3 regions of the Marinomonas primoryensis genome follow, and region 3 is predicted to be linked to each of the others. Evidence: predicted binding sites of a transcription regulator. Region 3 holds the regulator's gene; each other region holds the start of a gene.
The links. Region 3 encodes sigma-54, which starts transcription at its own class of promoters, with help from an activator protein. Its sites were predicted from a motif close to TGGCACNNNNNTTGCTNT; they were not measured.
Positions count from the first base shown of each region.

Region 1: hpxO (FAD-dependent urate hydroxylase HpxO) is a predicted target of sigma-54. The motif match lies at 1,509-1,526, and genes of this name have one in related genera.
Region 2: glnA (glutamate--ammonia ligase) is a predicted target of sigma-54. The motif match lies at 1,381-1,398, and genes of this name have one in related genera.

Region 1 covers NZ_CP054301.1:1,573,510-1,576,793, forward strand. Annotated here, with positions in the region: gene MP3633_RS07145 (ArsR/SmtB family transcription factor) at 1-195, opposite strand, end outside; gene hpxO (FAD-dependent urate hydroxylase HpxO) at 313-1,467, opposite strand; gene uraH (hydroxyisourate hydrolase) at 1,728-2,108, opposite strand; gene uraD (2-oxo-4-hydroxy-4-carboxy-5-ureidoimidazoline decarboxylase) at 2,321-2,842, shown strand; gene MP3633_RS07165 (LysE family translocator) at 2,874-3,284, opposite strand, start outside.
Region 2 covers NZ_CP054301.1:3,505,500-3,508,783, forward strand. Annotated here, with positions in the region: gene thiI (tRNA uracil 4-sulfurtransferase ThiI) at 1-1,149, opposite strand, end outside; gene glnA (glutamate--ammonia ligase) at 1,481-2,887, shown strand; gene glnL (nitrogen regulation protein NR(II)) at 3,212-3,284, shown strand, end outside.
Region 3 covers NZ_CP054301.1:1,860,798-1,864,081, reverse strand. Annotated here, with positions in the region: gene lptA (lipopolysaccharide transport periplasmic protein LptA) at 1-333, shown strand, start outside; gene lptB (LPS export ABC transporter ATP-binding protein) at 334-1,059, shown strand; gene MP3633_RS08515 (RNA polymerase factor sigma-54) at 1,135-2,613, shown strand; gene ptsN (PTS IIA-like nitrogen regulatory protein PtsN) at 2,631-3,080, shown strand; gene MP3633_RS08505 (HPr family phosphocarrier protein) at 3,091-3,284, shown strand, end outside.

The sequences.
Region 1 (3,284 bases), 290 kb from region 3:
CCCGACGCTTTCAAGAGAGTTTATGTGACTGGAGGTGGAAGATTGTGGGAGTTCGAGAAGATCGGCGATGTCGTTTACATTCATTGGCCCTTTCTCGTGCAGTAGCGACAGAATGGACAATCGGGCAGGGGCTGCTAGGCTTTTCAGCACATCTGAGCCATCTTCAGGGGTAATTAATAAGAACTTTTTACTCATCGCCATCTCCAGTTTAGGCGATATTTATATCGAGATTTATGATTCTTATCAAGTTTTAATTACTAGCCGCTTTCCTATTGTGTGAAGCGGCTAGCCCTGATTGATAGAGTAACCAAACTAAGCCAGCGGCCCGCCGACTATGGTGGTGCGCAATCCGGCAATGATGTTGTCGCCCTTTTCCACTCTCAGCTCGTCGTACCACGCTTGGGTTTCTTGCATGTTTTTCCCGTGCGTGACATCGCAGCGTTTGCGGGCTTTAAGTACGAGGTCTTTAACGCGAAAACGGCGCTTTTCTTCATAGTCCTTTAAGGCCGTTTGAATGTCTTTTGTCTCTGCAAAACATTGGCCGAGCACAACGGCGTCTTCTAGCGCAGAGCAACCGCCTTGGCCGATGTCGGGTGTGGTGCTGTGGGCTGAATCGCCAAGCAAGGCAATATTGCCTTTTACTAATGTGTCGAAAGGCTCGATGTCGTGAATTTCGATACGGTTGGTCACCTCAGGGTCAATCGAATCGATGAGTACTTGAACCGGTTTTGCCCAGCCTTTGAAATACCCTTTTAGATCGTCAACGAGTGTCGTTCTGTCTTCATCAAGGCCTTTTGGCAATGGCACATCAAAGAAGAAATAGAAGCGGCCATCGGCGATTGGCATGACGGAGACACGTTTGCCTTCACCAACGAACGTTGTCCATTGATTTCCCGGCGCGATGTTTTCGTCAATGTTGACCAATCCATTCCAGTTCACATAATCGGCGTAACGACGTTCGGTTTGATAGCCAATTACGTGAGCGCGAACCGATGAATGAGTGCCGTCTGCGGCCACCATAAAATCCCCCGTCGCGCTGGAACCGTCGGTAAAGTAAGCCGTTACGCTGGTTTCACTCTGTTCAAGTTTTTCAATACGCTTGCCAAATTGCACTTTCTCACGGCCCCACCAGTCAATCATTTGGCTTTGTAAGTCAGCTCTGGAAACAGGACAAGGGCGTTCACCAACCGCTTCGACTAAAGGGCTGAGACTAAACTGTGTCATTACGGCGCCAGTCAATCCATCATGATACGCCAGATTGTGCATTGGGCCGCCGAGGGAGTCCATGATGTGACCCATGCCGAGATGGTTCATGCATTTCACGCCGTTTGACCAAATAGAAAGCGCCGCACCAACGGGTTTGATTTCTTTTACCGCTTCAAAAATATCGCACTCGATGCCTTGCTGCTTTAGCGCCGCCGCGGCAGACATACCACCAATGCCAGCGCCGATGATCAATGCTTTCATAACCTTCTCCTTAATCTCTAAACCGTTAATTAAGGGAGTAATTCGCAATAAACATGCCATGAAACAATTGAACCCATAATTTAATATGTGAAACCTTTGTTTTAGGGTGGTCGTTAGGATTTCAAATAAGCCAAAAAAGAAAAGGGCAATTTTCTTATTTGACCGTTAAGGCAGAAATGTGAAATATCTTGGTGCGCGTTGTTTTCGATTTGCTCTATTTTAGCTCGCTCTATACGGGTGCTGGCCCGTATTGAATGGGGTTAGCTACCGCGATAGGTGCTGTAGGAATAGGGCGATACGAGCAGAGGGATATGGTAATGCGCGTTTTCATCATTGATGCCAAAACGAATCACCACGGTGTTTAAAAAACTAGGCAGCACTGTTTGATTATTTTGGTTGTTATCTTGAGCGCTGTCTTGTTTCGCAAAATACGCGTCAATGCCGAATTCTAGTTCATACACAGCGGCTTTGAAGTGGGCATCCTGCAGTAACGGTTGGTCACAGCGCCCATCATTGTTTGACACCGTGCTATGAATAAGCTGTCGCTGTCCATCAGAAGAATGCTTGTAAAGGCGGATTGTTACGCCTGCGGCCGCGATACCTTTTGTTGTGTCTAAAATGTGAGTGGTTAAGTATCCCATTGTTTTTCCTCAATTGATTTTTTAGTCTTTGGCTAATCTTGCCTGTTTTTTGCAAGTGAAACTGATATGCGTGAAATAGGTTTGAAAATATCATTTCATAGTGATCAATATCTGTGCCATGTGTTTCTGTTATTTTAAGGGTTCTTATTGGTATTAGATTGAGATTAGACCATTATTTATTGTCAATACCATCGATATTTGGAGACGTATTTATGCAAGACCAACACGCCGTGTATAGCCAATTGAGCGAAGCGGATTTTGTATCTTTATTCAGTGAAATATATGAGCATTCAGAGTGGGTCGCGGAACAATTGTGGCGGCAAAAGGCGGAGCAGCCAGAGGGATATTTTGATCATTTAGACAAAATAAAACAGACGATGGCGGACGTTGTAGAGCAGAGTTCGGATGAGCAAAAATTGATGCTGTTACGTGCTCATCCAGATTTAGCCGGAAAAACGGCGTTGATTGGTGCGTTAACTGATGCTTCTAAGTCTGAACAATCTGGCGCAGGACTGGATCAATGTTCTGAAGAAGAGTTGGCGCATTTTCTTCAGTTGAACGATGTGTATCGAGCCAATTTTGGCTTTCCCTTCATTATGGCGGTGAAAGGCGCGACGAAAGCACAAATCCTCGCCGGTTTTGAAGAAAGAACACCGAACGACTGGAAAACCGAATTTGATAGGGCAATGAGTGAAGTGCATAAAATTGCCGGATTCAGATTGGCTAGCCTATAAAGCATTTGACAAGTAAGTGCTGAGATACGCATTAGATAAACATCATGGGCAAGGTCGTTAACAATAAAATTCCCATCAGCATGTTGAAGTAGCGATGAAAGGTCGGATCTTGTAGCTTACTTGAAACCAACTTGCCGATGGTGATCCACATAAATGTGCCGGGCAGCGTCGCGACGTTAAACGCGATAATGCACAAAAACGCCGATGGCCAAAAAAGATCGCCTGTTAAGGTGAATAGCGTGCTCGCTGACATAAGACTCGCCCAAGATTTTGGATTGATCGCCTGAAACGAGGCGGCTTGTAGAATGGTCATCGGTTTTAAGCTGTTCTTGGAATTATGCATCTTGGCGAAGGCGATTTTGGCCGACATGTAGACAATGTAACCTGCGGCAATAAAGGTAAAAACATTGTGCATAACAGGCCAGAGTCTAAATATTTCCCC
Region 2 (3,284 bases), 1.6 Mb from region 3:
AGACATCGTCTGAGCATTGGCAATCGCTTGCTCTAAGACATCAAAATCAAAGTTAGATTCTTGCTTTTCAACGCGATGCATTTTGGCTCGGATGGTCGGTTTGACCGAAATCACACCACAAAACTCTGGCATTCTGGCGGCGAACGGCGCGGTGCCTATTTCGATTGCCTTATCGATGATTTCTTGTTTATTCGTGGTAATCAAAGGCCTAAGCACTAATTCTTCCGTGACTTGATCAATTACCTTTAAATTAATCAAGGTTTGACTCGATACCTGAGCAACACTTTCTCCTGTTACCAAGGCTTTCGCACCCACCTGCTCCATCAGTTGAGAGGCAGCACGCAACATCATACGTTTTAGGATAACACCCATTTCAGCGTTATCAACTTTCGTTAAAATTTCGCCAACAACCGCTTCAAAAGGCACAGTGATGAATTTTACATTTAATGCTGAACCATATTTCTCCCAAATAAAATGAGAAACCTGCTTCACGCCAATCTCGTGAGCATCGCCACCTAAATTGAAGAAACAAAAATGCGTTTTTAGGCCGCGACTCATGGTTAAAAAAGAACTGACTGTTGAATCGTAGCCGCCAGACATCAAAGATAAAACGGGATCTTGCGAACCAAGTGGGTAACCACCCAAACCTTTTACACGTTGCTCGATCATCCACACCCGATTATCACGAATATCGATAGGAACCAGTACGTCAGGGTTTTTTAAACGTACAGCCAAAGCACCACATTGTGCTTTAAGGCAGCCACCAATATGCCGCTCGGCATCTACCGAGGTAAAGTCATGGTGGCCAACACGTTTGACTCGCACGGCAAATACGGCGTCTTTTATTGTGTCACCATACGACACTACCGCTTGCTCAACGATGCCATCAAGGTCGATAAAGGGAAACTCACGAACAAATTGAAAATGCGCAATACCCGCGACATTAGACAAGGCCTCAGTAAAGCCGTCTCGTAACTCATCTTTATCAGAAAAGACCTCAATAAAATCCCAATTTCCAGAAACGGCGACATTGGCATCATATTTTTTAAGCACCAGCCTTATATTATGTCGAAGCTGCTTAATAAAAGACTTTCTGACTGGATTACTTTTAATGGTGATTTCTGCAAAGAACTTAACAATAAATTTCATGGCGGGTGTGATTTATACCGGATATAAGAAAGGGCGCGTAGTATAAAGAAAAGCGTATCGATACGAAAACCCTAAATTCGCACCAATATAGCTCAAACGCACTTAGCGCCGAACCAAAATAGTGCGCGCATGCTTTTTTAAAGACATACTCAGACTACTATCAACTGTGACTTTAAATGAAAAGCCTCTATCTTGTTGTTATATAGAGGATTATAAGGCCGCACGAAATTCTGGCACAAGTTATGCTTTATATTCGACAAATGACGCTTTATATTAAAGCACTCTTAAAAACAAAAAGTAATTTCGCTTTAACTACGACTGGAGAACAACTATGTCAAACAAGACCCTTGCCTTGATTGCTGAGCATGACGCGAAGTGGGTTGACCTTCGCTTTACCGATTTTAAAGGTAAAGAACAACACGTATCTATTCCAGCTATTACGGTAGATGAAGAGTTTTTTGAAAACGGTCAGATGTTTGATGGTTCTTCCATTGCTGGCTGGAAAGGTATCAACGAATCAGACATGATCATGATGCCTCAGGACGACACAGTTATCATCGATCCTTTCACTGAAGAACCGACTATTATTGTTCGTTGTAACATCATTGAACCTTCTACGATGCAAGGCTACGATCGTGATCCACGCTCTGTTGCCATTCGCGCTGAAGAGTTCCTAAAGTCTACCGGTCTTGGCGATACAGCATTCTTCGGCCCTGAGCCTGAATTTTTCATCTTTGATGATGTTCGCTGGAAAACAGACATGTCTGGTTGTTCAGTAGAAATCAACGCTGAAGAAGCTGCTTGGTCTTCTAACAAGAAAATTCAAGGCGGCAACATGGGCCACCGTCCTTTCGTAAAAGGCGGCTATTTCCCAGTACCACCTGTTGATTCTCATCACGACCTACGTGCTGCAATGTGTGGCGCAATGGAAACAATGGGCTTGGTTATCGAAGTTCATCACCATGAAGTAGCGACCGCTGGCCAAAACGAAATCGGTGTTAAATTTAACACGCTCGTTAAAAAGGCAGACGAAGTTCAAATCCTTAAGTACTGCGTACATAACGTGGCTCACGCTTATGGCAAAACGGCGACATTTATGCCGAAACCAATCGTTGGCGACAACGGTTCTGGTATGCACGTTCACCAGTCTTTTTGGAAAAATGGTGAAAACCAATTCGCTGGCGATCAATACGCTGGCCTATCTGAAATGGCACTTTACTACATCGGCGGTATTATCAAGCACGCTAAAGCATTGAATGCGTTCACTAACGCTTCAACTAACTCTTACAAGCGTCTTGTTCCACATTTCGAAGCGCCTGTAATGCTTGCTTACTCGGCTCGTAACCGTTCTGCTTCTATCCGTATCCCATACGTTGCAAGCCCTAAAGGCAAACGTATTGAAGCTCGTTTCCCTGATCCAACCGCTAACCCATACCTAGCATTCTCAGCAATGCTGATGGCGGGTATCGATGGTATCAAAAACAAGATTCACCCTGGCGATGCAGCAGACAAAGATTTGTATGACTTACCAGCTGAAGAAGCATTGGCTATTCCTCAGGTTGCTGGCAGCCTAGAAGAAGCGCTTAAGTGTCTAGACGAAGATCGCGGATTCTTGACTCAAGGCGGCGTATTCTCTGATGACATGATCAATGCCTACATCAAGCTAAAAACAGCTGAAGCGCAACGAGTTGCTACAACAACTCACCCACTTGAGTTTGAACTTTACTACAGCCTATAAACTATTAGGTCGTTAATATACTTAAAAAGCCTCGATGCAGATCGGGGCTTTTTTTTGCACAAAAAGAAGCATCACTACCACACCGGCATGCACTATAATTGTGCAGTGAGCTTTTTCCTTGTTACAAAAGCCTTAATATATAAGCCATTTCAGATCGCCCAATGTTGGTTCGCTTTTTGCAACTATCATTACAGGAAACAATAAGAGGCCTTCGCACGAGGTAAGAAGTGACGTAAAGACGTGTTTATTTTTAACCGCGTCTTTACAAGTACACGCTTCGTGCAAAGAGTTCAGAAAGCAGGAGTCAATAGTGAGGCGCTGTCTGTGTATAGCTTATTAATCGACCACTTATCCACCGCTGTTGTTCAATTGAATAACAAACTCGAAATCGAATATT
Region 3 (3,284 bases):
GCGCAGTACCTTAAAGTGTCAACAGACGCAAAAACCCGAAAATTTAGCAACTTAGAAGCCACTGGGCAGCCAGCCAAATTTAGCCAACAAATTGACTGGAGCGGCAACATTGTCATCAGTAAAGGCAATGAAATTCATTATTCAACCATTGAGTCCAAGCTAGAAATTACCGGTAACGGTTACCTAAGCCGAATGAAAAACTCTATTACTGCCGATTACATTCTTTATATGATTAACGATGGAACATTTAGCGCAGAGAAAAAAGATTCAGGACGCGTATCAATGACATTACAACCGCAAGCACAACCACCAGCACCTGAGGCAAAAAAATAAATGGCCTTACTTGAAGCAAAACACTTAGCAAAGAGTTACAAAAAACGCCAAGTAGTGAAGGACGTCTCTATCTCTGTCGAATCTGGTCAAGCCGTTGGCCTACTTGGCCCAAACGGTGCAGGCAAAACCACCTGCTTTTATATGATAGTTGGCATGGTATCAAATGACGCTGGCGGCATATTTATCGATGGTGTAGACATCACTAAAGACGCCATGCACACTCGCGCTCAAAAAGGCATTGGCTATCTTCCTCAGGAAGCCTCCATTTTTCGTAAAATGTCTGTCGAAGACAATATCACGGCCATTTTAGAAACGCGTAAAGCACTAACAAAAAGCCAACGAAAAGACAGACTCGAAGATTTATTAGAAGAGTTCCACATCACCCACATTCGTGAGAACTTAGGAATGGCACTATCGGGTGGAGAAAGACGACGTGTTGAAATAGCAAGAGCCGTTGCTATGAACCCTAAGTTCATCCTACTGGATGAACCTTTCGCCGGCGTGGACCCTATTTCTGTCGGCGACATCAAGCTCATCATCAAGCACCTTCAAGAAAGTGGAATCGGCGTCCTAATTACCGATCACAATGTTAGAGAAACATTAGACATCTGTGATAAGGCTTACATTGTTGGCAACGGTTATATTATTGCTTCTGGCGATGCCAGCACCGTCATCAACAATGAACAAGTAAAAAAGGTCTATCTAGGCGACGACTTCCGTCTGTAACCCCTTATCATTGCTGTAGAAAGGGAGTAGTATGCATAACTCGTTCCAATTCATTCAAATAAAAAGAGTTGCTCTATGAAGCAGTCTTTGCAACTAAAACTCGGCCAACAGCTGACCATGACACCACAGCTACAACAAGCCATTCGCTTGCTGCAGCTTTCCACGTTGGACCTGAAGCAAGAAATTCATGAATTTCTCGAATCTAACCCTCTTCTTGAGCTAGATGACGACGAACAAATTCACAACGATCAACCTGCAAGCATTGAATCAAAAAGCGCTCCTGAGGCGACACTTGATAGTAATAGTGAAGAAGCGCGCGTTGAATCAGAGTGGACTGAAAGCATTCCTGAAGAACTGTCTATTGACAGCAGCTGGGATGACACATACCAAAGCTCTGCTGCGGCCGTCAGCGATCATAATAGCTATGAAGGTGAAAGCGACTTCGAAAGCCGCAACGCTCCAGCAGAAAGCATACAAGACCATCTGATCTGGCAATTAAATCTAACTCATATATCTGACAGAGACATTGAAATTGCTTACGCTATTATCGAGTGCGTTCAAACCGATGGCTATCTAAGTATTTCAACTCAAGACATTTGGGAATCACTTTGTGTCGAATTAGAAGATTTAGACATGGAAGAAGTCATCGCAGTTCAACACAGACTGCAACGCTTTGACCCAGTTGGCGTCTGCTCTATTGATTTGCGAGACTGCTTGCTTGTTCAACTAGAAGCATTCCAAAGCCACCCTCTTTATAAAAGCACACACAATCTCATTGACCATTATCTACCACTACTAGGCAATCGAGATTTTGCACAATTAAGCCGAAAAACAAAACTAAAAGACGAAGCACTAAAGGAAGTTGTTAATTTAATACAACAACTTAACCCGCGTCCTGGCTCAGTTATAGATGCAGATGATACGGATTATGTCATTCCTGATGTTTCCGTCAAAAAACACAATGGCATATGGCAAGTTGAGCTAAATAATGACGCCCTACCACCCATCAAAATAAACGAAACCTATTCCGCCATGGCAAGTACAGCTGCAACCACCGCAGCAGACGTAAGCTACATTAAAACCTCTCTTCAGGAAGCCAAATGGTTTATGAAAAGCTTACAAAGCCGCAACGAAACACTCTTAAAAGTGGCCAGCTGCATAGTAAGTCGACAAATTGATTTCTTCGAATTAGGTGAAGAGGCCATGAAACCTATGGTTCTTCATGATGTCGCCGAAGAAGTTGGCATGCATGAATCAACAATTTCTAGAGTAACAACACAAAAATACATGCACACACCAAAAGGTATTTTTGAACTCAAGTACTTTTTCTCAAGTCATGTCAACACAGCGTCAGGTGGAGAATGTTCTTCTACCGCAATACGAGCTATGATTAAGAAACTTGTGGCTGATGAGCCAGCAAAAAAACCACTAAGTGATAATAAGTTAGCCGCTGTTTTGGCTGACCAAGGCATACAGGTTGCTAGACGAACTGTGGCCAAATATCGAGAGGCGATGAATATCCCTCCTTCCAATGAACGAAAACGACTGATCTAAACGGAAACCATTTCATCATGTCCTTGAAATCATTATTAAAAGCTGAGCTCGTTCTGGCGAAGCAAGATATTGTTAGTAAGAAACGAGTTTTAGAAAGTATCGCCGACGTTGCATCCAATCGGTTGCATTGCAATAACGAGGCCGTTTATGACGCCCTATTAGGGCGAGAAAAACTTGGAAGTACAGGCATAGGTAACGGCATAGCTATACCCCATTGCCGCCTAGAGTCTGCAAACCATACCGCTATTGTCGTTATGTCATTACAAACTCCAATAGATTTTGACTCGATTGATAAGAGAGCCGTTGATCTTATATTCGCCTTAATCGTTCCGCCTAATGAATGCGATCAACATCTTGCAACACTGGCTCAGATCGCAGAATTAGCTCAATCGCCTGAAGCGCTCGACAAGCTACGAACCGCTCAAACCAGCGAAGATCTATTTAATATTTTTGACTCATTAATATAGGAAGTAAAGCATGCAGGAAGAGTCCATCACCATCATAAATAAACTTGGCTTGCATGCTCGCGCTGCTGGCAAATTAGTGGAAACGACGTCACGCTTTTCTTGTGATATCACTATAGAAAAAGACAGTCGCAATGTGGACGGCAAAAGCATTATGGCAATGATGATGCTTGCCGCTGGAAAAGGAACGAGCATTCGAATCAAAAC